One region of the Granulibacter bethesdensis genome, then DNA from elsewhere that is predicted to be linked to it. Evidence: riboswitches for the same ligand, from Rfam matches in the RefSeq annotation. Region 1 holds a riboswitch; each other region holds the start of a gene.
What was found. A riboswitch is a leader RNA that binds a small molecule or an ion and turns the genes downstream of it on or off. The one in region 1 is predicted to bind cobalamin.
Positions count from the first base shown of each region.

Region 2: it holds a riboswitch for cobalamin, as region 1 does, so the genes downstream of both, cobW (cobalamin biosynthesis protein CobW) here and GbCGDNIH6_RS11845 (CbtB domain-containing protein) in region 1, are expected to answer to the same signal.
Region 3: it holds a riboswitch for cobalamin, as region 1 does, so the genes downstream of both, GbCGDNIH6_RS05355 (TonB-dependent receptor) here and GbCGDNIH6_RS11845 (CbtB domain-containing protein) in region 1, are expected to answer to the same signal.
Region 4: it holds a riboswitch for cobalamin, as region 1 does, so the genes downstream of both, metE (5-methyltetrahydropteroyltriglutamate--homocysteine S-methyltransferase) here and GbCGDNIH6_RS11845 (CbtB domain-containing protein) in region 1, are expected to answer to the same signal.

Region 1 is NZ_CP018192.1:2,620,917-2,628,470, reverse strand. It holds gene GbCGDNIH6_RS11865 (GNAT family N-acetyltransferase) at 1-696, shown strand, start outside; gene GbCGDNIH6_RS11860 (IucA/IucC family protein) at 693-2,570, shown strand; gene GbCGDNIH6_RS11855 (lysine N(6)-hydroxylase/L-ornithine N(5)-oxygenase family protein) at 2,570-3,895, shown strand; gene GbCGDNIH6_RS11850 (CbtA family protein) at 3,905-4,666, opposite strand; gene GbCGDNIH6_RS11845 (CbtB domain-containing protein) at 4,688-4,909, opposite strand; adenosylcobalamin (AdoCbl) riboswitch at 4,972-5,062, opposite strand; gene GbCGDNIH6_RS11840 (histidine phosphatase family protein) at 5,135-5,731, shown strand; gene GbCGDNIH6_RS11835 (malate synthase G) at 5,744-7,554, opposite strand, start outside.
Region 2 is NZ_CP018192.1:747,767-755,320, forward strand. It holds gene cobD (threonine-phosphate decarboxylase CobD) at 1-489, opposite strand, end outside; gene cbiB (adenosylcobinamide-phosphate synthase CbiB) at 510-1,517, shown strand; gene GbCGDNIH6_RS03385 (cobyric acid synthase) at 1,526-2,971, opposite strand; gene cobO (cob(I)yrinic acid a,c-diamide adenosyltransferase) at 2,983-3,606, opposite strand; gene cobU (bifunctional adenosylcobinamide kinase/adenosylcobinamide-phosphate guanylyltransferase) at 3,603-4,175, opposite strand; cobalamin riboswitch at 4,188-4,462, shown strand; gene cobW (cobalamin biosynthesis protein CobW) at 4,583-5,647, shown strand; gene cobN (cobaltochelatase subunit CobN) at 5,647-7,554, shown strand, end outside.
Region 3 is NZ_CP018192.1:1,170,653-1,178,206, forward strand. It holds gene hisD (histidinol dehydrogenase) at 1-737, opposite strand, end outside; gene hisG (ATP phosphoribosyltransferase) at 751-1,407, opposite strand; gene GbCGDNIH6_RS05350 (glutathione peroxidase) at 1,647-2,126, shown strand; gene GbCGDNIH6_RS05355 (TonB-dependent receptor) at 2,131-4,353, opposite strand; cobalamin riboswitch at 4,388-4,624, opposite strand; gene GbCGDNIH6_RS05360 (methyltransferase domain-containing protein) at 4,676-5,515, opposite strand; gene murA (UDP-N-acetylglucosamine 1-carboxyvinyltransferase) at 5,570-6,832, opposite strand; gene dcd (dCTP deaminase) at 6,913-7,467, opposite strand; gene GbCGDNIH6_RS05375 (hypothetical protein) at 7,505-7,554, opposite strand, start outside.
Region 4 is NZ_CP018192.1:907,423-914,976, reverse strand. It holds gene GbCGDNIH6_RS04095 (aldo/keto reductase) at 1-407, shown strand, start outside; gene GbCGDNIH6_RS04090 (L-lactate permease) at 567-2,177, shown strand; gene GbCGDNIH6_RS04085 (DUF1826 domain-containing protein) at 2,164-2,874, opposite strand; cobalamin riboswitch at 3,016-3,229, shown strand; gene metE (5-methyltetrahydropteroyltriglutamate--homocysteine S-methyltransferase) at 3,344-5,647, shown strand; gene GbCGDNIH6_RS04075 (glutamine synthetase family protein) at 5,690-7,066, opposite strand; gene GbCGDNIH6_RS04070 (formylmethanofuran dehydrogenase subunit C) at 7,063-7,554, opposite strand, start outside.

The DNA of each region.
Region 1 (7,554 bases):
TTGCTGTACCGGCAGGGGCATCGTCAGCACCGGGATTTCTGGCAGGCCGGTCCACCTGCGCATCGTCAGCCGCTTCTGCGTCGTGCGCTCGCGGATGGGCGTGATCATCCGTTACGTCCGCCTGCTCCGAAAGGTGTGTTCTATCGACGGCGTGATGCCATAACCGGGCATGAATTAACCTTGCGTGCACTGGATATCGGCCGTGATCTCGAACTGTTCCATATGTGGCAGAACCAGCCGCGTGTGGCAAAATTCTGGGATGAAGCCGGCCCGATTGAAAAGCATGAAGCCTATCTGCGTCGTATGGATGCTGATCCGCATGCATTCTCCGTGATCGGTGAACTGGATGGTGAGCCATCGACCTATTTCGAGATCTATTGGGGTAAGGAAGACAGGCTCGGCCCGCATTACGATGCCGATGATTATGATCGTGGCTGGCATGTGCTGGTTGGAGAAAAACGCCATCTTGGTCGCGACCGTACGCTGGCATGGTTCCGTGCGATCACGCATTGCCTGTTTTTGGATGATTGCCGAACACGAAAGGTCGTTGGGGAACCGAGTGCCGCTCATAGCAATATGCTGCGTCTCTGTGAGGAATCCGGTTACAAGCTGGAATACGAGTTCGATTTTCCGCACAAACGTTCGATGCTGATTACCTGCACACGTGATCACTTTTTCAGGGAGTGCATTAGATGATTGTATCAAATGAATTCAACGTGATGCGTGATCGTCAGGATGCTCTCCGCCATGCCTCCTTGCATGCTTCCCTGTGGCGACGCGTCAATCTGACCTGTCTTGCCAAGTCCCTGTCTGAACTGGCCTATGAGGAAGCATTTCATCCCGAGGAAGAAGCCGGCGGACTATGGATATTCCGCTTTGGTGACGTGCGTTACCGGTGTGAAGCGGAGCTGCGCATCTGGGGGCAGCTGACGATCGATCCTGATAGTATCATCAGGATTGAAAACGGCGATGAAAGTCAGGCCCATGATGCTGCACAGTTTTTTGTGGATGCACAATCTGCACTGGGTATGAGTGATGCGACATTGGCAATGTATCTGCAGGAGCTGTACGCCACACTGCAAACCGATATGGAACTGCTGAGAAGGCGGGATGGTCTGTCTGCGACGGCTATGCTTGATCTCGACAATGATCGTTTGCAGGCAAGGCTCGATGGGCATCCCAAAGCGCCGGCCTCGAAAGGCAGGGTTGGCTGGGGATTGGAAGATCAGCGCGCCTATGCCCCTGAATATGATCCTGTGTTCCGCCTGCACTGGATTGCTGTGGCGCGTGAAGCCTGCCTTGGTGGTATGACGCGTGATATCAGCGAAGATGATCTTTTGTCGGAAATGCTGCGTGTTGATGATCTGCGGGAGATTGATCGTATTCTGTTCGAGCGTGGATTTGACAGAATCAGTCATCGTCTGATCCCGGTGCATCCATGGCAGTGGCAGAATTATATCCAGACGCATTTTGCAGCTGATATTGCATCAGGCAGGATTGTACCACTGGGTGAAAGGGGTGATCTTTATCGACCACAACAATCGCTACGGACGCTGGCCAATGCCGAAAGAGCGGCGGCGCATGATATCAAACTGCCGGTAACCATTCTCAATACGTCTGCATGGCGTGGCCTGCCTGGTAAAGGCATTCTGACCGGTGTTGGCCTGTCATCATGGCTGAGTGAATGTGTCGCCAAAGATTCTGTTTTCCATAATACGAAGGTCCTGATCCTTCGGGATATGGCTGGTTATGCAGTGCCGCAAATTGTATATGGAAAAATTGCTCAGGCTCCCTACCGTTTTCATGAATTACTGGGCGCCGTATGGCGGCAGCGTGCTGAGCCATCACTGGCCGGGGATGAGCGAGCCATCATGTTGGGGGCATTGCAGGTGAGTGGCGGGGATGGTGTGCCGCTGATCTCGGCCTGTATCCGCCGTTCTTCCATGCCGTGCGACATCTGGCTTGAGAGGTTGTTTTCTTCTGTCGTGGTCCCGCTTTATCATCTGATGTGCCGCTATGGCGCCGGGTTTATCGCCCATGGACAGAATGTCACGCTGTTGTTGAAAGACTGGGTGCCCTGTGGCGTGGCGTTGAAGGATTTGCAGGGGGATTTCGATCTCGTCACTCCTGCCTTGCCGGAGCATGAGACTCTGCCGGAAGGATTGGCTGATCAGGTTGGCCGGCGTCCGGCCGAGCATCTGATTCATCATCTCCAGACGGGCCATTTTGTCAGTGTTCTTCGGTTCCTGTCAGATGCTTTGCTGATGCATGATGGATATCCTGAGCAGGCTTTTTATCAGGGTCTCGCCCGTGTCATCCGTCGATATCAGGCCGGCTGTCCGGAATTGGCGGCACGTTTTGAGATGTTTGATCTTTTTGCCCCGACCATGATGCGTATCTGCATCAACCGTGCCCGTTTCTCCATCGGGTATGGCGACACACCGGTACGGCCGAAACCTGAAATCGGAACGTCTCTCCATAATCCTCTTTATGATGACTGGTCACTTCGCGGCGATTGGAATTATGCCCCGCACCAATACTCAGCTTTACAGTCAGGGAGTATGGCCTGATGACGGATCGCTTTCAGTTTTCTGACTCTCCGTTGCAGGATCTTGCGGCGATCGGGATCGGACCGTTCAATCTGAGTGTTGCGGCCCTGCTGGATGGCGTGCCGGAGGTGCAGGCGCAGTTTTTTGATCGCAACCCGCGCTTTGCCTGGCATCCCGGCATGATGCTGCCTGATGTCACCTTGCAGACATCATGGTTGAAGGATCTGGTCAGTGCCGTACAGCCGACCAGCCCGTTCAGCTTTACCTCCTATCTGGTGGCGCGGCGCCGGTTTTACGAATTCATCACAGCGGGATTTGAAGGAATCTATCGCCGGGAATTCGATGATTATCTCGGCTGGGTTGCAGCACAGCTTCCATCGCTGCACTTCGGAACCCCCGTTGAGTCGGTTGATTTCGATGGCCGTCACTTTGTGCTGACGCACCGCCATGGAGAAGTCAGATCGCGCAATGTGTTGATCGGAACCGGGCATCATCCCTATCTGCCGCGCTGGGCGGCTGGTCTGGAAGATATGTGCCTGCATACATCCCGTTTTGCCGAGAAAGACCGTGATTACACGGGTCGCCATGTCATTGTGGTCGGTGGGGGGCAGAGCGGTGCGGAAATCGTGCTTGATTTGCTGCGTCGGGGGCCAGACCGTGTGGGGGAGGTTACCTGGATTACGCGCCGGATGAATTTCTCATCGTTGGATGAAGTCGCTTTCAGCAACGAATATTTTACGCCGTCCTATGTCGCGCGCTTCCATGGACTGTCGCCTGATCTGCGTGCCCGTCATGTGGCCGCGCAGAAACTGGCAAGTGACGGGGCTTCCCCGACCACACTGAACGAGATCTATCGCGCGCTATACCAGATCCGCCACCTTGATGGCCGACGCGATTTCGTGCGGCTGATGCCGTATCGGGAGGCGGAGGCTGCAAGGCGTCAGGGAGAAGGGATCACCCTGCATCTGCGTCATCACCTCGATGGTCAGATGGATAAGGTCACCGGGGATACGGTCATCTGTGCAACCGGATACAAGGCAGCCGTGCCAGCCTGTTTCGGATTGCTCCAGAAGCGTCTCAAACTGGATGAAGAAGGGCGGTACACATTGCGGCCCGATTTTTCGGCTGTCTGGGATGGTCCCGCTTCTGCCCGCATCTTTGTCCAGAATGCAGGGCGCCACAGCCATGGGATTGCCGAACCTCAGCTCAGTCTGATGGCATGGCGGGCGGGGACAATCATCAACAGCCTGCTCGGCCGGCCGCATTTCGATCTGGAGGATCCGGAGCCATTGGTGGATTGGGGGGTGGAGAGGGAGGATGAGACCTCCCGTCTCGCGGCTGAATAAAGGGCTGGGTTAGCGGTTTGTGGGGCGGGCTGACAGTTGTATCTGCTGCTCTGCAACCCAGCCGAAGCCGATACCGATCACCGCCCATAGCACGGCCTGTGTGCCGAAGGCAGCGATCCGGAAATGCCAGAGCAGATCAGCAGGAAATGTCACCGGCACTTCATTGATAACCGGCATGACACGCCCGATGAGAAGCAGGGCTGACAGAGCGAAACCGGCCCCGGCCAGCGTGCTGTTCCATCCTCCCCAGCGTGTTGCAAAAAGCTGCCGGATCACGAAGGCCAGCGTCATGGCTGACAGGGAGATCAGCAGCATTTCGAAATACAGGGTGGTGCGTTCGGTGATGGTATCAGCCTGTCCCACGGCAGGGGGATTGGGTGGATAGACCAGCCCCGGTACGAGGCAGATGGCGATAAATCCGCATCCTGCCAGCAAGGCGGACAGGCCACGGGGACCAAGTGGCAGGCGGCCCAGCATGGCGGCAAATACGAGGCTGAACAGACCACCGAAAGCAGCCCCGTACACGGTTACACCGGTCAGCAGCCCCAGCCCGGCCTGCGTGGTACGGGATACCAGTTCAGGTTCGGCCTCTGCTTCCTCCGCTGTCCCGCCGGAGGCATGATGAGTGTGATGGGCTGCGTGTTCGGCGGCAGCTTCAAAAGCGATGGCGCGGTCCACCTGCGGTTCCCCATACAGATGTGCGAACCCGAACGCGGCAATGCCTGCCAGAAACCCGGCAAGCATGCCCCGGATCAACAATGTCCGGATCATGATACGGTCAGAATAATGGCGTCAGTGGCAGGGAAAGCCGAGCAGATGCCGGCCGTCATGCACGAATTCATGGACATACATGCCGGAAATCAGGGAGGTGGCCCCTTCCTCAATGCCAACGAAATACAGTGCCAGCAACATGACCATCCCGAACAGCGTCCAGGGCAGAATATCCCGCAGCGGAACCGGACGAGGCAGTGGGGTGGCGGTCGGACGGGGAAGGGTCGAATAAATGGCAGACATTGGGTGGAAACTCCTGACGGGGAAGCGCGCCCCGATGAAACGGCAGGTGAAATGGATAGAGTCTGCAAAAACAGGGTCTGACTTTCAGCCCTCTCAGGCTGATTACAGTGGCGCGACCGCACCGGATTTACACCGGCTTCCATATGTTTGCAGTGGACGAACCGTAGAAAATCCCGACCTTTCCTGTCAATGCAAAGCGTATTTTGCGAAGGGGAGAAGGCTGGGATGCTTCGTCTGATCCTGCTGTGTCATGCTGCGACCGACGCCACGCGTCAGGCACGCTTTCCAGGCGACGAGCCGATCGAAGAGCGGGAGAGGCAGCGTCTGGCCATATGGAATCCCTCCCTGCCTGCCAGAATGGGGCAGCTGTTTCTCTCCCCCGAATTAAGGGTGCAGCAGACGGCAGAGGTTTTGCGCCTGCCTGAACGGGCTGAGCAGATGGAGATAACAGCAGCGCTGGCGGATCTGGAGTACGGCACGTGGCGCGGCAGAACTCTGGCCGATTGCGCACAGACCATGAAGGAGGCGGTGCAGTCATGGATCAAAGACCCTGATGCGGCGCCGCATGGTGGGGAGTCGGTCTCTGCCCTGCTTCGCCGTGTATCCGACTGGCTGAATGGCGTGGCTGAGCATTCAGGTGGGTATGTCATGGCGGTGACGCATCCCGCCGTGATGCGGGCTGCTGTCATCCATGCGCTGGGTGCGCCCGTTGATGCATTCTGGAGGATCGACATTGCACCCCTCTCCCGCGTTGAGATGAATGCGGGGGGTGGACGCTGGCAGTTACGCGGGATCATCCCGGCTCATCATGAACCGGAATGATCGGAGCGCTGTTCAGGCCCGGGCTTTGGCCTCTCGACGCCGAAGATGCAGCACGAACTCGGTATAGCCATTTGGCTGCTCGGTGCCCTTGAAGATCAGATCGCATGCCGCCAGAAAGGCGGGTCCATCGAAGGCGGGTGCGATGGGTCGATAGGCGGGATCGCCCGCATTCTGCCCATCCACCACTACGGCCATGCGGCGCAGTGTTTCTTCGACCTGTTCCCGGCTCACGACACGATGACGCAGCCAATTGGCGATGTGCTGTGCGGAAATGCGCAGCGTGGCGCGGTCCTCCATCAAGCCGACATTGTAGATGTTTGGCACTTTGGAGCAGCCAATCCCCTGATCTACCCAGCGGACGACATAGCCCAGAATACCCTGAACATTATTGTCCAGCTCATCCCTGATTTCCTGAGCCGTGAGTTTCCCCGCCTCCTCCAGCAATGGCAGGGTCAGCAGAGCGTGCAGGGAGGTGCGGGCGCCTTCTCTGGCAATGGTCGCTTGCCGTTGGGCCACGTCGATCTGATGATAATGCAGCGCATGCAGCGTGGCTGCCGTGGGGGAAGGGACCCAGGCGGTACTGGCCCCGGCGCGCTGATGGTCGATTTTCTCGGCCAGCATCGCCGCCATGTTGTCGGGTGCCGCCCACATACCTTTGCCGATCTGGGCATGGCCGGGCAGGCCACAGGCCAGCCCGGTATCCACGTTGCCATTCTCATAGGCCACGAACCAGGCCGTCTGCTTCATATCGTTCTTGCGCAGCATGGGACCGGCTTCCATGCTGGTGTGGATTTCATCTCCGGTGCGGTCCAGGAAGCCCGTATTAATAAAGAACACCCGGCTGCGGACTGCCTCGATGCAATGCGCCAGATTGAGGCTGGTCCGGCGCTCCTCATCCATGATGCCCATTTTGATGGTGTTGCGGGGCAGATTCAGCGCATCTTCTACCGCGCTGAACAGACGCCCTGCCCAGGCTACCTCATCCGGCCCATGCATTTTCGGCTTCACGATATACAGGCTGCCGGTTCGGCTGTTGGTGATGCGCCTGCCGGGCCGGCCGCGCAGATCATGCAGTCCGATCAGGCTGGTGATGAATGCGTCCAGAATGGTCTCCGGCACCTCTGCCCCGTCCAGCATAACCGCATCGGTCATCATGTGATGACCGACATTGCGGATCAGCAGCAGGGATCGACCGGGCAGCGTCAGGCTGCCGCTGCCATCAGGCGTGGTGTAAACCCGATCCTGATGCAGGCTACGTTCGACCGAGGCACCGTTTTTCTCGAACCGGATGGTCAGGTCGCCGCGCATCAGACCCAGCCAGTTGCGATAGACTTCGACCTTGTCCTCCGCATCCACCGCGGCGACGGAGTCTTCCGCATCCATGATGGTGGACAGGGCGGATTCAAGAATCAGATCGGCAATACCGGCTTTATCATTGCGACCGACGCGATGGTCGCGATCGAACAGGATTTCCAGATGCAGTCCGTGCCGGACCAGCAGAATACGGCTCGGTGCATCAGGCGCGCCAGTATATCCGCAGAATCCGGACGCATCGCGCAGTCCGGTCACATGTCCGTTGGCCAGCGCGATCCGTAACTTGCCATTATACACCGCATAGAGCATGGCATCGGCATGGCTGCCTTCGGCCAGAGGGGCTGCGATATCCAGCACGGCGCGGCCATGCCTTATGACCTCGGCTCCGCGTGCTTCATCATAGCCGCGCGTCGCGGTTTGCTGACGTCCAACGGCATCTGTGCCGTACAGCGCATCATACAGGCTGCCCCAGCGCGCATTGGCGGCATTCAAAGCATACCGTGCATTGT
Region 2 (7,554 bases), 820 kb from region 1:
CAGGATGTACAGATCGGATAGTGTGTAGCGTGTACCATCGGGATTATTAGGATTGCAGACAATGCTGATGCTGGCTTCCAATTTTTGATCTGGATCGGGGAAGCTGCATGTCTGGACGATGCGGTGCCCATGCAGCACCCAGGATGCTGCGTGTTCTGCATAGGTAGGGCCAACAATATTCACGATCCGGTTTTGACCGCCCAGGCAGAGCGGCAGCAAGCCGATCAGGCTCTGTGATCCGGGGGCGGCCACGACCCGGGATGCATCGGCGACACCGTATTGCTCGGCCGCGATCCGTTCCAGTGTGGCAAGGTCATCGGGATCGGGCAGGGCGCTCCATGCATGGGCGGGCAATGCGGGGAGAGGGTAGGCGAAGGGATTGATCCCGGTGGAGAGATCCAGCACCGGGGTCGGCGCATCGGGATTGGAACGGCGAAAGGCGGAGATCCGGCCACCATGAGATGGAAGGCTTGCTTTTCCGATGCTCACGCGGCACCCCATCCCGGATGATGCATTTCGACGGCTCTTCCTTCTGGCATGCCCTGTTTCCGGCGCATGCGCTGATCCTGCTGGTGGCGCTCTGTCTTGATGCGGGCTTCGGATATCCAGCCTTGCTTCAGCGTTGGCTTGGCCACCCGGTGCAGTGGATTGGCGCTCTGATCACGCTGCTGGAGCGATTTGGCAACCGACCTGCTTTTTCCCCGCTCTTGCGGAGAGTGTTCGGGATTGTGAGCATGATTCTGCTGCTGGCGGTCACAGTGCTGCCTGCTATCGGCATGACGTATCTGGCTCTGCGCTGGTTTCCGCTCTGGAGCGTCATGCTGATGTCTGCCCTGCCGGTTTCGGCCCTGATCGCGCAGAAAAGCCTGTATCAGCATGTCGCTGCCGTGGCGGAGGGGTTGCATCGTCATGGCCTGTCCGGTGGCAGGGAGGCTGTTGCCATGATCGTGGGGCGTGATGTCGCGGCGCTGGATGAGGCCGGCATTTCCCGTGCGGCCATCGAAAGCCTGGCCGAGAATTTCTCCGATGGAGTGGTGGCGCCTGCTGTCTGGTGTCTGCTGGCGGGGCTGCCGGGTATTGTTGCTTACAAGGCCATCAACACGGCGGATAGCATGATCGGCCACTTGTCGCCCCGCTATGCCATGTTCGGATGGGCGGCGGCGCGTCTGGATGATCTTGTGAATCTGCCTGCCTCCCGGCTTGCGGCTTTGTGTCTTGCCCTTGCAGCAGGCCAGCGGCGGGCGGAGGCTTTCATCGCGATAAGGAGGGATGCCGGATTGCACCGTTCCCCCAATGCGGGTTGGCCGGAGGCCGCCATGGCCGGTGCGCTCGGACTGCGTCTGGCGGGTCCCCGGCTGTATCATGGTGTCGCGGTTGAGGATGCCTGGATGGGGCATGGCCGCAAGGACGCTGATGGGGGGAATATCCTGCGCGCACTCGGGCTGTTTCGTCGGGCCTGTCTGCTGCTCTGGCTGCTTGTGCTGCTGACCCTGATCGCTGCCGTGGCGTTTGGCTGAACCGCATCTCATGCTGACAGGGCCAGCAGCCGGTCGATAGCGACATGCGCCTCCATATGGTCGGCCAGCGCATCAAGAGCATGCTCGACAGCATCCTCGTGATCGCCCCCATGGCTGCTCACATCAAGGGTCTCGAGCAGGTGACGCCTGAAGGCTCCCCCATGAAACAGACCGTGAAGATAGGTTCCCACCACCACCCCATCTGCTGACACGCATCCTTCCGGCGCATCGGGACCGAGCGACAGAAAGGGGCGCCGCAATCCTGCGCCGGTCGTGACCCCCATATGCATTTCATAGCCGCTGACTGGCACATCATGGTTGAAGAGATGACCGCTGCGCGGGGTCAGAATTTTATGCGGCTCCAGCACAGTCTCGATCTCCAGCAGCCCCAGCCCGGCGGCGCTGCCGGCGGGCCCTTCAAACCCTTGCGGATCGTGAATAGCACGCCCCAGCATCTGATAGCCTCCACACAGACCGATGATGCTCCGTCCTCTGCGCCGGTGCGCCAGAATATCGATATCCCAGCCATGGTGACGGAGAGCCGCCAGATCGGCGATGACGGTTTTCGATCCCGGAATGATAATCGCATCCGCCACTGGCAGGGCTTGTCCTGGCGGCACCATGACCAGTGTCACACTATCTTCGGCGGTCAGAGGATCGAGATCATCGAAATTGGCAATATGCGGCAGCATCGGCACGGCAATGACGGTGTTTCCCAGTCTTGTCGGGGCTGATAGGCCGCGCAGAAGATCCGCGGCATCTTCGGCCGGCAGGGCACGGGCGGCCTCGCAATGCGGTACCAGTCCGAGCGCTTCCCAGCCGGTTTGCTGTTCGATCAGTCGCATCCCTTCCGCGAACAGCGATGGATCGCCGCGCATGCGATTCACCAGAAAACCGCGCACCATGCCGGCATCGTCCGGGTCCAGCACGGTTTTGGTGCCGACCAGCGCGGCAATGACACCGCCGCGATCTATGTCACCCGCAATGATCACTGGAACATGAGCGGCGCGGGCAAAGCCCATATTGGCGATGTCGCCTGCACGCAGATTGATTTCAGAGGCGCTGCCAGCCCCTTCCACCAGTACGATGTCGGCCTGTTCCCGCAAAATGCCGAAACTTTCCAGCACGGCCCCCAGAAGCTGTGGCTTCATGGCCTGATAGGCCCGGGCTGTGGCTTGACCATGGACTTTTCCTTGCACCACGATCTGCGTGCCGATCTCGCTTTGCGGCTTCAGCAAGACGGGATTCATGTGATGGGAAGGGCTGATCCGGCAGGCGCGGGCCTGGAGAGCCTGTGCCCGGCCGATTTCACCACCGTCAGCGGCAATGGCGGCATTATTGGACATGTTCTGCGGCTTGAACGGGCGCACGACCAGCCCGCGCCGTGTGAGCGCACGGGCCAGCCCGGCCACCAGCAGGGACTTCCCGACCGAGGAGCCGGTTCCCTGTATCATGAGGGCACGGCTCAGAACTCGATTCCTTCCTGCGCCTTTACCCCGGCGGAGAAATGATGCTTCACGGCGGTCATTTCGGTGACAAGGTCGGCGGCCTCGATCAGACCAGGTTTCGCATTGCGCCCGGTCATGACGACATGCTGCATGTGAGGGCGGGTGGAAAGCCCCTGCAACACTTCTTCCAGCGTGAGATAGTCGTAGCGCAGGGCGATATTCAGCTCATCCAGAACCAGCAGGTCGATGTCGGAGCGTTGCAACAGGCTGAGTGCCTGATCCCAGGCCCGGCGGCAGGCGGCGATATCGCGCGCCTTGTCCTGCGTTTCCCACGTAAAGCCCTCGCCCATCGTGTGCCATTCGATGCGGTCTCCGAACGCGGTCAGGGCGTCGCGCTCTCCGGTTGACCAGGCCCCCTTGATAAACTGCACCACAGCACATCGTTTGCCTCGGCCCAGGCTGCGCAGCATCAGACCGAAGGCGGCGGTCGATTTGCCCTTGCCCGGCCCTGTATGGACGATCAGCAGCCCTTTTTCCTGTGTCTTGGAGGCAACCTCGGCATCCTGCACCGCCTTGCGATGGGCCATCTTGTCCCGGTGGCGGCGTTCTTCTTCCGTCCCGGTTCCCGGTGTTTCCGTCATCGCAGGCTTCCCCCATCAGGCTGTTTGAGCGGCAGGGCGCACCCTGCCGCGATCAGCAGCACGCGATCCGCGCCTGCCGCGATCCTCTGGTTCAGCAATCCGGCCTCATCGCGAAAGCGGCGTGCCAGCGCATTGTCAGGGACTATGCCCAGCCCGACCTCATTGGCAACCAGAATGGTGCAGGCGTTGCGGTGTGTCAGCGCGTTTTCAAATGCTTCCATAGCGGCTGGCAGATCATGTTCGCCCAGAATGAGGTTGCTCAGCCACAGGGTCAGGCAGTCCACCAGCACAGGGCGTGCCGGATGCTCGATCAGGGCTGTGGCGATATCCAGCGGAGCCTCGACGGTTTCCCAGCCAGCGAGCCGTGCGGCGCGATGTGCGGCAATCCGCGTCCGCATCTCCGCATCGAAGGCCTGCGCGGTGGCGATATAGCGCCATGGGGAAGGCAGAGAGGTGATCAGCGCCTCGGCATGGCGGCTTTTCCCGGATCGTGCGCCGCCGATGATCAGGGTCGCATGCGGCCAGCGCGTTGTTGCCGCCGCATTCGGCATGATCATGTTTGACTTCATCAGGCGGCGGCTCCTAAATCCCTGCACGATGGTTTTTCCGTGCGGACCGATCTCCGTGCCGGAAAATGAAAAGGGAACGCGATCCAGCACATGCTCCGGCCCGTCCGTTGGTTGTGCGATGTCGCGGCTGCCCCCGCAACTGTAGGCGGAGAGTGTTTTGCCCGGTCTGCTCCGGAGAATAAACCCGGAGCACCGTATCGCCACTGATCCCGGATACGGGATTGGGAAGGCAGGTGGAATACGTCTGATCCGTAAGCCAGGAGACCTGCCATCGTCCGGATCGCGAAACCGCGCGGGGTGCGCCGGGATCGTCTTTCCGCTTCAGGCCAGTGGTCTGGAGGCGATTATCTGTTCGCGCACCCTGACCGGTCTCTGGACGACCGTATTCTGTGCGAGAAAGAATAGTCATGGCCATTACCTCTCCCGTTCCCGCGACCATCGTGACCGGATTTCTCGGCGCGGGCAAAACGACTTTGGTGCGGCATGTGCTGAGTGCTGCGCGCGGTCGTCGTATTGCCATCATCGTCAATGAGTTCGGTTCTCTTGGAATTGATGGCGATCTGCTGAAAAGCTGCGGCATCGAGGGCTGCACCGAGGATAATATCGTCGAACTGGCCAACGGCTGTCTGTGCTGCACGGTCGCCGATGATTTCCTGCCAACCATTGAGGCGTTGCTGGGCCGCGCCCAGCCACCTGAGCATATCCTGATCGAGACCTCCGGCCTTGCTCTGCCGAAGCCTCTGCTGAAAGCGTTCAACTGGCCGGGTGTGAAAGGCCGGGTAACGGTGGATGGCGTGGTGACGGTGCTGGACGCCCCTGCCGTGGCGTCAGGTCGCTTCGCCGATGATCCGGAGGAAGTGGCGCGGCAGCGTGCGGAGGACCCGAATCTTGACCATGACAATCCGCTGGCCGAGGTGTTTGAGGATCAGCTTTCTGCGGCCGATCTCGTGCTGCTGAACAAAGCCGACCAATTGGATGATGCGACGCTCGTTTCAGTGCGGGAAGAGGTGGAACGGCATCTGCCGCGTGCGGTCAAGGTGATCGCCACCAGAGAAGGACAGGTGGACCCCGCCGTGCTGCTGGGTCTGCATGCCGCGGCGGAGAACGATCTTTCTGCACGGCCATCGCATCATGACAGCGTGGATGGCGAGCATGAACACGATGATTTCGAAAGCTTCGTCGTTCCTTTGAAAGAACAGGACGATCTGGATCGTGTGGCCGCCCTGCTGCGTCCGTTGGCGGAGGCGCATGACATTCTGCGTATGAAAGGGTTCGTCCCGGTGCAGGGCAGGCCCATGCGCGGCGTGGTGCAGGGGGTTGGCACACGGTTCCGCCAGTCTTTCGATCGTCTGTGGAAGCCAGGTGAGGTGCGGCAGGGGCAGCTTGTCATCATCGGTCGTAATGGTCTGGACCGTGCTGCTATCGAGGCATCGCTGATCAACAGCGGTCTGGGCGCTCCGGTGCCTGCCTGATGCATCTGCTGGTCCGGGAAACGCGGTCACTGGAGCAGGCGGATCAGGCGCAGGAGCTGGGCCAGAGTCCGGGCGATGTGGTGTTTCTGTCCTTCTCCGACAGCGATCTTGGCGCGGCCCGGACCGGATGGGCGGATGTCTCTGTGGAGGGGATAACGCTACGCCTCGCCAATCTGGCCCGGCTGCGTCATCCGATGTCGGTTGATCTCTATCTGGAGCAGACCGTGGCCGGGTCGGGTGCCGTGCTGCTGCGTCTGCTGGGCGGGGCAGAATACTGGCGTTACGGGTTGGAGGAACTGGCTGCGCTGTGCCGGAACCGCGCGATTCCGTTTGCAGTCATTCCGGGTGATGGCAGGCCGCCGGACCGGGAGGCGAAAGCCGCATGGCTTGCTCTCGGCACCGTGCGGGAAGAGGTCTGGACCCGTCTGGATATGTATTGTCGGCATGGTGGTCCAGAGAATCTCGGCTTTGCCCTGCGCGTAATGACGTCGCTGTCAGGCAAGGGAGTTGATGAGGCATGGCCGGTCCGGCAGGTACCGTCCTTCGGCATCTGGCGGGAGGACCGGGATCATGCGGCCGATGGGCTGAGGGCGGTTCTGGTGTTCTACCGCTCCTACTGGCTGGCGGGAGACATGGCCCCGGTCGAAGCCATGACGGAAGCCCTGCACGCACGAGGCTTCAGCGTCAGCGCGGTGTTCATCGACAGCCTGAAAAATCCTGCTTGCGCCCGTTCCGCGGCGGAGCATCTGCGCCTGTGGCGTCCGCATGTCGTGCTGAATGCAACTGGTTTCTCAGCCCGGATCGGGGAGGACGGGACATCGCCACTGGATGCAGCCGATGCGCCGGTGATTCAGCTGGTCCTGTCCGCGTCCACCTGTCCGGCCTGGCAGGAATCGACACGGGGGTTGAGCCAGTCCGATCTGGCGATGCAGGTCGTGCTGCCGGAATATGATGGCCGATTGCTGGGCGGCGTGGTATCGTTCAAGCAGGATACCAGCCTGACCGTGACAGAGGATGGCGAGGCTCTGGATGGCGCTGCTCTGGCGGCGCATATGCCTTACGAGGCCGGTATCGCCATGGCGGCGGACCGGGCACTGGGCTGGGCGCGTTTGGCGCAGACGGGGCGGCAGGATCGACGCATCGCGGTGGTGCTGTCCGATTATCCGGGGGCGGAGGGGCAGTCGGCGCATGCGGTCGGTCTCGACAGCATTGCCAGCTTGCGGGCCATGCTCGATGACCTGAAGAAGGCCGGATATCGGACGGGAGAAACACTGCCCGACGAGGTTATGCTGGCAAGAATGCTCTGTCTGGCGCCGCCTGATCCGATCATGAGCCTGTCAGAATATCAGTCTCTGTTCATGACGTTGCCGGAGGTGACCCGCCTTCGTATGGAAGAGGCATGGGGCGCCGCGGAGGATGATCCCTCCGTCGTAAACGGGTGTTTCCATCTTCGGGTCGTGCAGTGCGGCCATATCATGATGGCGGTGCAGCCGGATCGCGGGGAGCGGCTGGATCGTAAGGCCGGTTACCACGATCCTGATTTACCGCCGCGCCATGCCTATGCCGCCTTCTATCTGTGGCTGCGCGGCCGAATGGATGTGCATGCGATGATCCATCTGGGCGCGCATGGCACGCTGGAATGGCTGCCGGGCAAGGCTGTGGCGCTGTCGGAGGCATGCTATCCGGCCGCATTGCTGCGTGGCCTGCCGGTGATCTACCCGTTCATCGTCAATAATCCGGGGGAGGCAGCGGCGGCGAAACGGCGGCTGGGCGCGGTGCTGATCGGTCATCTGACGCCACCGTTAGGCCGGGCCGGGCTGCATGGAGACGCACGCATGCTCGAACGATTGCTCGATGAATATGCGGCGGCTGATGGTCTGGATCGTGCCCGTACGGCGCTGCTGAAG
Region 3 (7,554 bases), 1.2 Mb from region 1:
TGGGCCGCATCGGCCAGCACCACGACTTCTGATGGACCGGCGATGCTGTCGATTCCCACCCGGCCGAATACCTGCCGCTTGGCTTCGGCAACATACGCATTGCCGGGACCGACCACGCGATCCACCCGCCCGATCGTAGCGGTACCATAAGCGAAGGCTCCCACCGCCTGAGCGCCGCCGACCCGGTAGATTTCAGAGACACCGGACAGGCGTGCCGCCGCCAGCACCAGAGGATTCAGCACCCCGTCCGGCGCGGGAACGCACATCGCGATGCGCTCCACCCCTGCCACGCGAGCCGGGATTGCATTCATCAGCACGGAGGACGGATAGGCCGCCTTGCCACCCGGCACATACAGCCCGACCGCATCCAGCGCGTTCCAGCGCATGCCGAGCGTGATGCCATCCTCATCATCCAGCAGCAGATCGCGCGGCATCTGGGCGCGATGAAACCGCTCGATGCGCTTTGCCGCCAGTGACAGAGCTTCGGTCTGGTCGGAGGGGACGCGGGCAATGGCGGTGTCTATTTCCGCCTCCTGCACCCGCATTGTCTCTACTGTCAGGGTAAGGCGGTCGAAACGGGCTGTGTAGTCCAGCACGGCTTCGTCACCGCGTGTGGCGACATCGGCCAGAATTGCGGCCACTGTCTGATCGACGGTGGCGCCGCTTTCACGGGGAGAATTCAGAAACGCTGCAAAACGGGCCTCGAAATCCGTGGCGCGCGTATCAAAACGCTGCATTCTGGCTCTCCGCTCAGGCGTTCAGGGCGGCACGGAAGCGGGCAATCCAGTTGCCGATTGCCTCCGGGCGGGTTTTCAGGGCGGTGCGGTTGACGATCAACCGACTGGTGACATCGGCGATGACCTGCGTTTCCACCAACCCATTGGCTTTCAGGGTGGAGCCGGTCTGGACCAGATCCACAATCACCCGCGACAGGCCCAGGCTCGGGGCCAGTTCCATCGCACCATTCAGGTGAACGATTTCGGCCTGCACACCGCTGGCGGCAAAATGTCTGCGTGCAATGTTGGGGTATTTGGAGGCAACCCGCACCCGCGACCATGTGCTCGGATTGTCCTGCCCGGCTGTTGCCACCGGCTCTGCCACGCTGATGCGGCAGGCACCGATTTTCAGATCGAGTGGCGCGTAGATTTCCGGATAGTCGAATTCCATCAGCACATCGGCACCGCAAATGCCAATTTGCGCACCACCGAAGGCGACGAAAGTGGCTACATCGAATGGACGTACCCGCACCACGTCCAATGCCGGATCATGAGTCGGAAAGCGCAGGCGGCGGCTGCTTTCATCCGCATAATCGGCCGCGGGATGAATCCCGACCTTATCCAGCAGAGGCTGGCATTCGGCGAGAATACGGCCTTTCGGCAGGGCCAGCACCAGCGGTGCATCCAGCATGGCGGTGCTATCCCCGCCCCCTGCCGACACGGCGGTACCCGGAGAATGGAAAGAGGTGCCGGGAGCGTCACCGGCTGTCAGCGGAACGGTCATGCGCGCCGTCTACACCGGCAGACGCGGCGGGAAAAGGCCGCATGACACCTGATTGCGGGCTATCAGGCGCAATACAGCCATCCGGTCGCCTCTGGCCTGATGGAGAGAGCGGGTTTATCCCATCCTGAACCAGGGCGGAGACAGCAATGACCAGTCTTTATGATTTTGAGGCGACCATGCTGGATGGACAGGTCGTACCGCTGTCGCGCTGGCGTGGGCAGGTGGCGCTGGTCGTCAATACGGCCAGCCGTTGTGGCTTTACCCCGCAATATCAGGGGCTGGAAGCGCTCTACCAGCGTTGTGCTGCTTCCGGCTTCGTGGTGCTGGGTTTCCCATGCAATCAGTTCGGCGCGCAGGAGCCGGGCAGCAGTGAGGAGATCAGGGCTTTTTGTGATACGCACTATGGCGTCAGTTTCCCGATGTTTGCGCGGGTGGAGGTCAATGGCACCAATGCCCATCCGCTGTTCGACTATCTGACCCGTCAATGCCGTGGCCTGCTTGGGACACGGCGCATCAAGTGGAATTTCACCAAATTCCTGATTGGACGGGACGGCGTGCCAGTGGCCCGCTATGCCCCGTCCTGCAAGCCGGAAAAGTTGGAAAAAGCGGTCTCCCGGCTGCTCTGAGGGATCAGAACTTCACATTGGCCGCGAATGTGATCGTGCGCGGCAGCCCCAATATCCATTGCTGGCTGCCATAGGTGGTGACGGCATAGGCGGTGTCGAACAGATTGGAGACCCGTGCCGCAAGACTCAACTGATCGACCGGCTGCCAGTTCAGACCCAGATCGACCACGGTATAGGCCGGGCGCGCATTGGCATTGGCGTTGTCGGCAAACGCCCTCCCGACAAAGCGCAGTCCGGCCTGGGCCTGCCAGCGTGGTGCGAATGCCCATTCCGTCCAGAGATTGGCGGTTTGCAGGGGGACATTGGGTGGCGTGTTGCCATTGCGTGAGACCGGCACACCGCCGGATGTTTCCGTAAAATCGTCAAACCGCGCCTGAAGAATGCTGCCATTGGCATTGACGCTCCAGCGGGGGGTGATGGAGGCGCTGACATTCAGCTCCAGCCCACGCGAGGATTGCTGCCCGATCTGTTGGATGATGCCGGGATTATTCGGATCAGCCGAAAGCAGATTATCCCGCGTGATGTCATAGGCGGCGAGGGTCCATTGCAGCCTGCCATCGGCCAGAGCCTGCTTGATCCCGATCTCCCCCTGACGGCCATGCGACAGGGCAAAGGCGGAATTGGCGAGGTTGGTGGTGATCAGCGTGCTGGTGGGGGGCAGAACGCTGGTCGAATACTGTCCGTAGAGAGACAGAGTCTGCACGGGTTGATAGACCACCCCAACGCGCCATGTCGGAGCATCATAGGTTTTATCGAATGGCTTTCCGGTGGTGGGCATCGCGTTATGCAGGTCCAGATGATCGAACCGCACCCCGGCCAGAATGGAGATCTGGCGCGTGATCTGAAGCCTGTCTTCCAGAAACGGAGCGACCTGCCATGTGGTGGTCTGAATATCCTTCCGGTTTCCGGCCAGATTGATAAAGAAACCGGGATTGATATTGTCGAGCGGAACCTGTGACAGCCCACCGAAGGGCGCGTTACTGAACCGGCTGAAACTGATGTAGTTTACCTCCATCCCGGCACCGAGCGTATTGCCGAGACCGAACAGCGTATGGCGCAAGGTGCCATCCAGCCGGTCGCCATATTGTTCCTGCTGGTGCGTCAGATCGAGGTAACCATCCCGCTGCACCATGTTGCTGGCAGGCAGATAGCGATAATTCTCCGCATTCACCCAATGCCGGTTTGTGGAGAGGCGGTAGGCGATGTTGCGCAGGGTCAGGCTGGCGGTTGGTGTCCATTCGGCATGCAGATTGGTCCAGTCATCCTCATAATGCAGGATGCTGTTCTGGACGTTATAGTTCTGGTCGCGCAGGGAACGGTCCAGCGATCCACGCACCAGCGGAATGCCGTAATACCGCATCGGGTCCTGCATGGCGTGATCATGAGAGACCGTCACAGTGAAATCCTGACTGGGCCGGTAGCGAAGTGCGCCCTTCAGATCCAGACTGTCCGAATTGCCACGCTGGACATAGCCGCTGGACATCTGCCCGGCGATATCCAGCCGGTAGCTGAGGGTTCGGCTCAGCGATCCACCACTATCCAGCGCCAGACGGCGGGTGAGGTTGGTATCCACCAGCGCTGCGACCTCGTTGCGGATTTTTCCCTCGAAAGGCTGGCGGGAGACGACGTTGACCACTGCTCCCACCGCGCCCTCGCCGTAGATGACGGAGGCCGGGCCGTGCAGCACTTCCAGCCGCTCGGTGCTCCATGTGTCGAAGGGAAAGGTCACGGTGCCGGCACCGGGATAGAGCCTGACGCCGTCGAAAAGCTGCATCACCGCGGCCTGACCGGTGAAACCGCGAGCGCTCAGCGCGGTGCCGCCATTGCCCGGTGTGCCGATCATGGTGATGCCTGCCTCCCGGCTGACGGCGGCATCGACGCGCAGATCGCCACGGGTGCGGATCGTGTCGCCCTCCAGCGTATCGACGCTGGCCGGGGTCTCCATGGGCGTGAGACCCAGGCGGCTTCCGGTGGTGTTGGTCTGGTTCAGGGAGAGTGTGCCGGTGGCTTCACTCGTCACGGCCTGCCCTTGCACTGACAGGGCAGGCAGAGAGTCACCCTCATTCGCCGCCGCCGCAAAAGCCGCAGGCGATGGCAGCAGGCAAGGTGTTGCAAAAGCAAGCGGCAACAGGCTGGACAATCTGGTTCTGGTGATATTGCGGCCGGCATGCGCGTAGCCTGCCGCTCCGGAACGCTCTGCGCGTCGGAACTGGTCTTTCGTCATCATGTCCCCCATCTCCGGGACACCCCGCCCGGATGGTTGTGATCCATTGACGACGGCAGGTCTCCTGGCTCGCGATGTGAAAGCGGTATGGCTCCAGCCTTCCCGGATCATTCCGATCCAGTGGCAGCCCATCCCGGCTGGAAACCGGAGAGGGGCATGGAGAACACCTCATCGCTGACAGTTGCGGGGGCAGCTGCCGACTTGCTACCCGAAGGCAGCGCACGGCATTCCCTTTCTCGCCCGCTCGCGCGGGACCGTCGCGAACGGTTCTTTAGCGGAATGTTACGGGAAAGACAGCAGCAAAATTCCGCTGGCCCAAAGAGTGTCAGGCAGCGGCTGGCTTGCGCAGAAGTATGACGATCTGATCGGTGATCAGAACATCGCGATGATAAATTTCCAGCAGATGAGGCGGGACTTCCAGATCGGTCGTTGTGCGATAGTCCCGGATCACCTCGAAACCTGTTGCTTCAGCAATACTACGTAGTTGAGGGGCTGTCAGACGATTAAGAGTTTCATAAGTTTCCAAGAGTGCTGCGCGTTCGGTTGCTTTATCCGCGTCCAGAGGAATGTAAACAGCCCACTCATTTCTGACCTTTGCTGAGGTATGTGGTGCATTCAGCAGGCGACGCCGGAACTCATCGGACTGGAGTGTCAGATGCAACCATGGCTCAACAAGCCATGGGGTCAAATGTGAACCATGTGCCGAGTAATAAAGCGGATCAATTTGTATGAACAGATGCCCCCCAGGCTTAAGAACATTAAACACTGAACGCATGACGGAAGGAAAAATGTCCTGGGCAATGTGTTCAAACACAGACCAGCTGTACACGACATCGAATGTTCCATATATGCTCAGATCGGCACCTGGAAGAATCTTGCAGAGATGTAAATCAGAAGGTAGCTCCGAGATACCCAATTGAGCTTGTGCCATAGGCAGGCACTGCTCAAATACATCAAGGACTTCAACTCCGACAACGCGCTTGGCTTTTTTGCGAAGCATCATGCCAAGTGCCATCGTTCCTTCGCCGCAGCCGATCTCAAGAACGTCTTTTCCGCTTAAACCGCTACTTTCAGACAGCCAATCCGAAATAATATCCGGTATAGTGACGAATTTTGCTTGATATAACTGATCCGTTATATTCTCGATTAGCTTTTCGATCTGCATGGTATCTTACCAACAATAAAAATTTGCTCATGATCAGAAAATCTAGCTTGATGTCTACCCGCTGATCCGTTCGATATTAGCCCCACAGGCGGAAAGTTTTTCAGCCACGCTCTCATACCCGCGGTCGAGATGATAGACGCGGTTGACGATAGTTTCCCCCTCCGCGGCCAGCCCGGCGAGGATCAGTGACAGGGAGGCGCGGAGATCGGTTGCCATGACCGGAGCGCCCGAGAGTTGGGATACTCCGCGGACGATGGCGGAGGCCCCGTGGACGTTGATGCGGGCACCCATCCGGTTCAGTTCCGGCACATGCATGAAGCGGTTTTCGAAAATCGTTTCAGTGACCATGGAGGCACCTTCCGCCACCGACATCAGCACCATGTACTGGGCCTGCATATCGGTCGGAAAGCCGGGATACGGCTCGGTCATCACATCGACGCCATGCAGGCCGTTGCGGCGGCTGACCAGCAGGCCGGAGTCCTGTTCCTCGATCTCGACCCCGGCCTCCCGCAGAGTGCGGGCGACTGCACCCAGATGATCCAGCCTGGCATTGCGCAGCAGCAGGCGGCCGCCGGTAATGGCCGCAGCGCAGGCATAGCTGCCGGTTTCGATCCGGTCCGGAATGATACTGTGTTCAGCGCCATGCAGGTGCTTCACGCCCTCGATCCGCAATTCTCCGGTGCCGATCCCTTCGATTTTGGCACCCATGGAAATCAGGCAGTGGGCGAGATCCTCTATCTCCGGCTCCCGTGCGGCATTGCGCAGGGTGGTGATGCCGTCCGCGAGACTCGCCGCCATCAGCAGGTTTTCCGTGGCCCCGACCGAGGGCATCGGCAGCACGATATCCGCCCCGTGCAGGCGGCCCTGAACCCGGGCGTCGATATAGCCGCTTTCCAGTGTGATGGTGGCCCCCATCTGCTCCAGCCCCTTGAGGTGCATGTCCACCGGACGTGTGCCGATGGCGCAGCCGCCGGGCAGAGAGACGCGGGCTTCTCCACAACGAGCCAGCAACGGCCCGAGTACCAGCACCGAGGCGCGCATTTTCCGCACAATGTCGTAGGGAGCCTCGGTATTGGTGATCTGGCCGCCAAGGGAAAGGATGCGCCCCAGCGGATCGAGCCGTTCCACAGTGATACCGTGTTGCTCGATCAATGCTTTCATGGTGCCGATATCGGCAAGGCGTGGAACATTGTTCAGGACCAGCCTGTCATCCGTCAGCAGACCGCAGGCCATGACCGGAAGAGCGGCATTTTTCGCGCCTCCAATAGCAATTTCCCCGGCCAGCGGATGCCCGCCGCGAATCCTGATCCGATCCATATTCTTCAGCCAGCTCCGTTCATGACGCGATTATTCCTGCCGGGATGGCAGATGAGAGTGCCGTGCGAGAATAGAGCACCTTACATACGGGGCAGGGAGACGCCCCGTTGTCCCATATATTTGCCTGCCTTGTCGGCATAGCTGGTCTCGCAGTCGCTGTCGCCGCGTAGAAACAGGAACTGGCAAATGCCTTCGCCTGCGTAAATACGGGCGGGCAGGGGAGTGGTGTTGCTGATCTCAATCGTGACCTGCCCCTCCCATTCCGGCTCCAGCGGTGTAACATTCACGATGATGCCGCAGCGTGCATAAGTGGATTTACCCAGACAGATCACCAGAACGTCTCGCGGAATTCTGAAATATTCTACGGTGTGGGCTAGCGCAAAGCTGTTGGGGGGGATGATGCAGACCGGGCCTTTCCGATCCACGAAGCTTGCCGGGCTGAACGCCTTGGGATCAACGACTGCTGAATCCACATTGGTGAAGATTTTGAATTCATCGGCTACGCGGGCATCATAACCGTAGCTGGACAGGCCGTAGCTGATCACACCGTCCCGCTTCTGCGTTTCGACGAATGGCTCGATCATGCCGTGACCGGTCGCCATCTGACGAATCCAGTGATCGGGCATTATGGACATGGCGATGAACTCCCCGCACGTATTGTCGGGGTCTATCTCACCCGCGTGGCGGGGACAACAGGGGGCTTTCTTCGGACGTCTCGCTGG
Region 4 (7,554 bases), 980 kb from region 1:
CCAACTTTCAGCCCGCACATCTGCGCCGCCTGATTGATGAAACGGGCGTGATACCCTGTCTCAATCAGGTGGAGTTACATCCGGCCCTGCCTCAACCCGCCTTGCGGGCCTTTCATGCCTCATTAGGCATCGTGACGCAGGCATGGAGTCCTTTGGCGCGCGGAAGCATGCTGCATGACGAAAAGCTTGCGGCTATTGCCGCCAGACATCAACGTAGTCCCGCACAGATCGTATTGCGATGGCATCTTCAGAATGGCAGCGCGCTCATCCCGAAATCAGCTACGCCATCACGCATAAAAGACAATATCGCTCTGTTCGATTTCAGTCTGGATGCCACCGACATGCAGGCAATCGATGCCTTACGCACAGATTGCCGGACCGGCGCTGACCCGGATACAGCACACTGAACCAGTCTCCGTCCCAATTCTTTTCTTGTGGAGGCTGAATAGCCTTGTCCTCTGCCAGAAATACCATGATACGGACATTCGATTTTTTCCCGTGCCGCTCCACACGCAACCCATCCACTGAAGCCCATCCTTCAGCACAGGACTGGACAATTCCTTAGCATGTTTCAGCAAATTCTCAGGCCCGTTTCGGACAGCCTGCCATTGTCTTTTCTGGTGGCGATCCTTCCCATCGCCACTGTTCTTATCCTGCTCGGCGTCGTGCGGCGGCCAGCCTGGCAGGCCTCCCTTGCCGGATTGGTCGTTGGGCTGCTCTGCGCCGTTCTGATCTGGCAATGCCCACCTGGCATCGCGTTCAACAGCATCGCCGCCGGAATGACATTCGCGCTGTGGCCGGTGATGTGGATCGTGTTCAACGCGCTTGTACTCTATAATGTCGCTGTTCAATCACGACGCTTCGACGCATTCCGCGACTGGGTGATCGACCATCTGCCGGATGATCGGCGGGTAGTTCTGATCGTTATCGGTTTCTGCTTCGGAGCACTGATGGAAGGCGTTTCCGGTTTCGGCACCCCCATCGCCATTACCAGCGCCTTGCTGGTGCTGGTCGGCTTTCCGCCAATCGAAGCCCTGACCTACACCCTGATCTTCAACACCGCACCCGTCGCTTTCGGTGCGCTGGGGGCACCGGTGACGGTATTGGGGCAAGTCACCAGCCTGCCTGACACCGTGCTGGCTTCCATGGTCGGGCGGCAGCTGCCACTGCTGGCCCTGCTGCTGCCTTTCTATGTGATGGTCGTTTATGGTGGCCTGCGCTCGGTTCGTGCGCTCTGGCCGGTTTTGTTTGTATCAGGCAGCAGCTTTGCACTGGGACAATTCGTTTCTTCCAACTTCATCGACTACAAATTGACCGACGTTCTTTCATCTTTGTCCGCCCTTGCCGCTACGATCGGCTTCCTGCGGATATGGCAGCCTGAACCTGATCCTGCTTTCCGTATTGATCGCAGCCAGACCGCCGCAAAAGCGCAATCCGATCGCGCACCGATACCATCATGGCAGGGTTGGCTGCCGTGGCTCACCGTCTCCGCCGTAGTGATCATCTGGACGTCATTACGCATCTTTGAGATCGGGGCACATAAAATCCCCTGGCCAGGACTGGATCATGCCGTATTTATAACCCTGTATGGCAAACCTTATGCAGCCAGCTGGGTGTTTCAGCCACTGGCCAGTGGTACGGCCATTCTGCTGGCCGCCATCCTGACCTCGCTCATGGTTGGCATCGGACCGCGCGGCTTCCTCGATGCCATGATTGCAACATGGCGGCAGACACGCATCGCCATTCTGACCGTCTCGCTGATCATCGGCCTTGCCTATCTGATGAATTACTCAGGCATGACCTATACACTTGGTCTGGCCGTTGCGTCGGTAGGACCGGCTTTTCCTATCCTCTCCGCCTTTCTCGGCTGGATTGCCGTGTTTTTGTCCGGAAGCGATACATCCGGAAATGCGCTGTTCGGGAATTTACAGGTCGTGGCCGCCAATCAGCTGCATCTGAATCCTGTACTGTTTGCCGCGACTAATTCTTCCGGAGGCGTTATGGGGAAGATGATCTCCCCACAGAATATCGCCACCGGCGTTGCCACCACCAATCTGAAAGGTCAGGAAGGCGCGGTCCTGGCCCGCACCTTCTGGCACAGCATCATCCTGACACTGGTGCTCGGCATTATCGTTGTCGTCATGCAGTATGTGACCCCCTGGATCATTCCGGAATAATATCATCACCGTTGTCATGGTCAGTGGCATCATCAATGGCGAGAAACAGCCTTGTGATGCCGCTGCCCGCGACAGGCGGAGACCGATGCAGCAAGGCTGGTTTCTGCGCCGTTTCCGCCCGGCGGCCCCGCATGATGATCACAGTACCAGTCTGTACCTGACGAATAGCAGAAACAGGCCATGCCTTCCCCTGCTCCCATTCTGTTGCCATATCCGGGTGAATCCACTGTGTGCCCGGACCACGGTACGTACAGATCAGGCGATGATGGACATGATCCGCATGAAAGCGGCGGCAAGCATCAGTGTGAATGGCTTCCAGCCGTACCAGCAGTTCCTTGGCCCCGGTGATGGCCTGAAACAGACGCCCCAGCGCCAGTATATCCTGCGCCAGCCAGACCCTTAGCCAGTCCGGACCGAAAGCTGCATCCCGGCAGACCTCCTCCACCGCAGCTGCCATTCCTGACGAAGGCCCAAGCACACGCATTTCCGGCAGGCTGCGATCAGGCGCATATTCCAGCGCGTGCGCCACCACATCATCCAGTTGGCGAGGGAAAAAACCAGCCGCCCCATTCTTTAACGCGGCAGCCACGATGCGATGCGCTGTTTTCTCACAGAACGGGCTGATGTCCGGCGCTGGCTCATCACAAAGGAAACGCGGGCGGGCGAGAGACGCGGAAGAAAGGCACAAACTCGTCATGGCAAACCCTCACACCAGCCGCGAAGCCGGAAAACAAGATCGTTATGTTATAACATAACAATAAAACCATCAATCTGGTGTGCTGCTAAAATTTACATAAAGACATATTTATATCCGCATTGACTGATGAGATTCTTTTTCCTATGCATGCCTGGTCGTGGTTCTGCGGGTCCGTCAAAGACGAACGCCGGAGCCAAGAGGGAATCCGGTGCGCATCAGCAAAGCCGGAGCTGCCCCCGCAACTGTAAGCGGCGAGCCTGCATCCACCGACGTCACTGAGGCTTCCGCCTCGGGAAGACAGGATCGCAGGCGATGACCCGTGAGCCAGGAGACCTGCCACGACACCATAGTCGTCCCTGGGCGGGGTGTCCCGGTGGTGCGCCTGCACGCCCGTTTTCCAATCCGTGATCACGGGTAACCTTGCATGCGTCCGCTCGGCCTTTGCTTCCATTTTCTGGAGTGTAAGCCGATGTCTTTTTCTTCTCTGCCAGTCAGTACGCTCGGCGTGCCGCGGATCGGTCCGCGCCGTGAACTGAAAACTGCGCTGGAATCCTACTGGTCAGGCGCATCCGATGCCGATGCGCTTCAAAAAACCGCCGCCGCTTTACGGGCGGCAAACTGGGCCAGACAATATGGTCTGGGCATAACCATAATACCGTCGAACGATTTTTCGCTTTACGATCATGTGCTCGATACCACCGTGATGGTCGGAGCAATCCCCGAGCATTATGGATGGACCGGCGGCAAGGTCTCACTCGACACTTACTTTGCCATGGCGCGTGGAAATGCTTCTGTCCCCGCGCTTGAAATGACCAAATGGTTTGACACCAACTATCATTTCATGGTACCGGAACTGCATCGTGATCAGCGATTTGCACTGAGTTCCTCCAAACCACTCGATGAGTATCTGGAGGCCAGAGCACTCGGTCTGGAAACACGCCCGGTGCTGCTGGGACCGGTTACGTTTCTGACTCTCAGTAAAAGCAGGGACGGCAATTTCGATCCGATTTCGCTGATCGACAGACTGCTTCCCGTTTATATCGAGATTCTGTCACAGCTTCACAATGCTGGCGCAGAATGGGTTCAGATGGATGAACCATGCCTCGTGCTTGATCTGGACACCGTTACGAAAGCAGCATTGCGTCATGCGTATTATACGCTGCAGCAGGCGCTGCCATCCCTCAACATCATGCTCACCACCTATTTCGGCAGCATTGTCGATATGTTGGACACGGTTCGTACACTCCCCGTCGCCGGTCTGCATCTCGATCTGGTGCGCGCACCGGAACAGCTTGATCATGTGCTGTCGGCAATGCATTTACATCAGGTGCTTTCATTAGGCGTTATCGATGGAAGGAATATCTGGCGCACTGATCTGGCGGCAAAGCTCAATCAACTGGAACCCGTGGTGGCAAAACTGGGCAAGGATCGGGTACAGATTGCAACATCCTGCTCAATGCTGCATGTGCCAGTTGATTTACAGGCTGAAGCCGGTCTTGATTCAGAAGTCAGACAATGGCTTGCTTTCTCCGTGCAGAAAATGGAGGAATTGACGACGCTCGGTCTGGCTCTGGCAAATGGGCGTGATGTCGTTTCCCATGCTCTTGCAGCATCATCAGATGCGGCATCACATCGCAGATCCTCCAGAAAGGTGCATAATGAATCTGTTCGGAGCCGGATTGCGTCCATCTCGCCTGAAATGGCGAAACGGCAGGTTCCATTCTCTACACGGGTGCAGGAACAGCGCGCAGCACTGAAACTCAACCTGCTCCCAACGACAACAATCGGTTCCTTTCCACAAACGGATGCTGTGCGTAAGGCACGGGCCGATCACGCGAAACAGCGTATCAGTAGCGAGGAATATGCCGCTTTTCTGCGTCAGGAAACCGAACAGGCCATTCGGTGGCAGGAGGAGGCCGGTATTGATGTACTGGTCCATGGAGAATTCGAACGTAATGACATGGTACAGTATTTCGGCGAGCAACTGAGCGGCTATGCCTTCACGGCACATGGCTGGGTCCAGAGCTATGGATCGCGCTATGTGCGGCCGCCGATCATCTTCGGCGATGTCTCCCGTCCCCATGCCATGACGGTTGACTGGGCCTGCTACGCGCAGTCTCTGACAGAGCGGCCCGTCAAAGGCATGCTGACAGGACCGGTGACAATGCTGCAATGGTCGTTCGTGCGTGACGACATTCCTCGCGAAAAGGTCTGCCAGCAAATTGCTCTGGCGCTTCGTGATGAGGTTTCTGATCTGGAAGCAGCAGGAATCAAAATCATCCAGATTGACGAACCCGCTTTTCGTGAAGGATTGCCGCTCAAAACCTCCGACTGGCAACATTATCTGGGCTGGGCTGTTTCCTGCTTCCGCCTGTCATCAAGCAGTGTCCGAAACACGACCCAGATCCATACCCATATGTGCTACTCTGAATTCAACGATATCATCGATGCTATTGCCGCGATGGATGCCGATGTCATCTCTATTGAAACATCGCGCTCTAAAATGGAGCTGCTCGATGTATTCACGGATTTTCGCTATCCAAACGAAATCGGGCCGGGTGTCTATGATATCCACTCCCCCCGTATTCCAAGTGTCACTGAAATCACAGAGCTCCTGCAAAAGGCTCTGAAACATCTCTTGCCGGAACAGATATGGGTCAATCCGGATTGCGGACTGAAAACCCGCCATTGGAAAGAGGTCAGGCCGGCATTGGTTAATATGGTTTCTGCCGCACAGGCGCTCCGTAATACTCTTACGCAGCCGGCGAAATAAAATAAAAGCGGGCGATCAAATCATGATCGTCCGCTTTCTCGCTTATACGCTATGGAAATAACGCTGGTATTCAAATCCCGTCACATGTGCCATCAGCCACTGCTCGAAGGCTCTTGCTTCCGCATACCCCCTTGCCGCCATATGCGTGCAGAATGCATTTCCAAACCAGCGTGGTGCACGCTCTGATTCTTCCCATGCAGCCAAAGATTCTTTGATCGTACCCGGCAGATCACCCACATCATCAGACAATACGGCCGCGTTCTGGATGCCATCCAGCCCGGCAGCCAGCATGGCGGCGATCGTCAGATACGGATTGACGTCGGCACCCGGTACGCGGTGCTCCAGCCTCATCCTCCCGGACGTGGCTCCGGGGATGACACGCACAGCGCTCATGCGGTTTTCGATGCCCCAATCGGCTCGATCAGGTGACCATGCCTCCCGATCCATGCGTCGATAAGCATTGATTGTCGGGCGGAACAGCAAATGCGCATCCCGCATGCCGGACAGCAATCCCGCCAGATAAGAGCAGCCCAGTGCGGACAGATTTCTTCCATCCGCAAATACATTCTGCCCATCCCGCCACAGGCTTTGATGATGATGCAGACCGCATCCGCTCTCAGACCCCGGCGGACGGGAGCGCGCCATAAACGTCACCAGCAATCCATTCTCTGCACAGAGCTGACGCAGCACCGATTTCATGCGCATGGCATTATCTGCCGCCAGCAATGGCGTTTCAGCACCAAGCGCGATCTCGTAAATGCCCTGCCCATATTCGCTGACAATGCTGGCCACACGGATGCCCAACATATCAAGCCGCGCCATCAAGGCCGCAGCAAGATCAGGAAAACCCCTGTCACGATGAAGATCATAATTGACCGCCCCACAGCCGTACGGAGTCAGGGCATCAAACCGACCTGCCTGAACCAGCGCATCATCCGCATGGAAAAGGGTGCATTCATATTCCAGCCCGAACCGCGCCTCGAACCCCATTTCCTCTGCCCTCCGTTGCTGGGAGCGCAGCAGATAACGCGGATCGACCGGGCATGGAGACCCATCAGGCAGATAGGTATTCAGAAAAACCGAGGCGAAATCCTGATCCCACCGGTGCCATCGCACCGTATCAGGATCAGGCAGCGCCAAAATATTGGCGAAGCCAGCCTCCCGCCGTCCCACCACCCCGTCATAGAGCGGCTCATGGACCGGTGCTCCATCCGCCGGGCTGGAGGCATACAACATCGCGTTGAATGCCTCCCCCTCGGTCGAGAACCGGAGCGGCGTGATCTTGGTGCGCAGGCTGCCATTGATATCAGGCGCCTGCACCAGCAACGCAACAACACCTTCATCCCGCAATGCCTGTTCCGCCGTCAGCAGAGCCTGACGCCGGTCAGCTGCATCGCGTGATAAAGACGTTTCTGTCACGCTTCGAGCAGGAACAGCTCACCCCGGCCGATCACGGCACCATCACCGGCATAGCGGGATGCCGCGCGACTGGCCAGACGCGCTGCTTTCCGGCTGACAGGGTCCAGCGTGCGCACCAACAGACGGGTGAACACCAGATCCGGCGCATGCACCGGAATGAAGGTTGGCAGAACCTCCGCCGTTGCCCCCAGCACCAGCGTGCCACGGCGCATCAGATAGCCCGGCAGACCATGAGCCTCGCCACAGACAACGATCGTGCCGGCGGCCATACGGCTGCCGACGGCTTCCCCGGCATCGCCCTCGATCACGATCACGCCGCGCCTCAGCCGATCCCCGGCCCGCGGCCCGGCATCCCCCCGGACGACAACCATGCCGCCGGCCATGCCATACTGCTCGCCCGCCGCGGGAGCGCCGAGGCGTTCCGCCACATCGCCGGAAATCTCGATCAGGCCGTTTTTCAGCCCGGAGGCCGCATAAGGACCAGCACT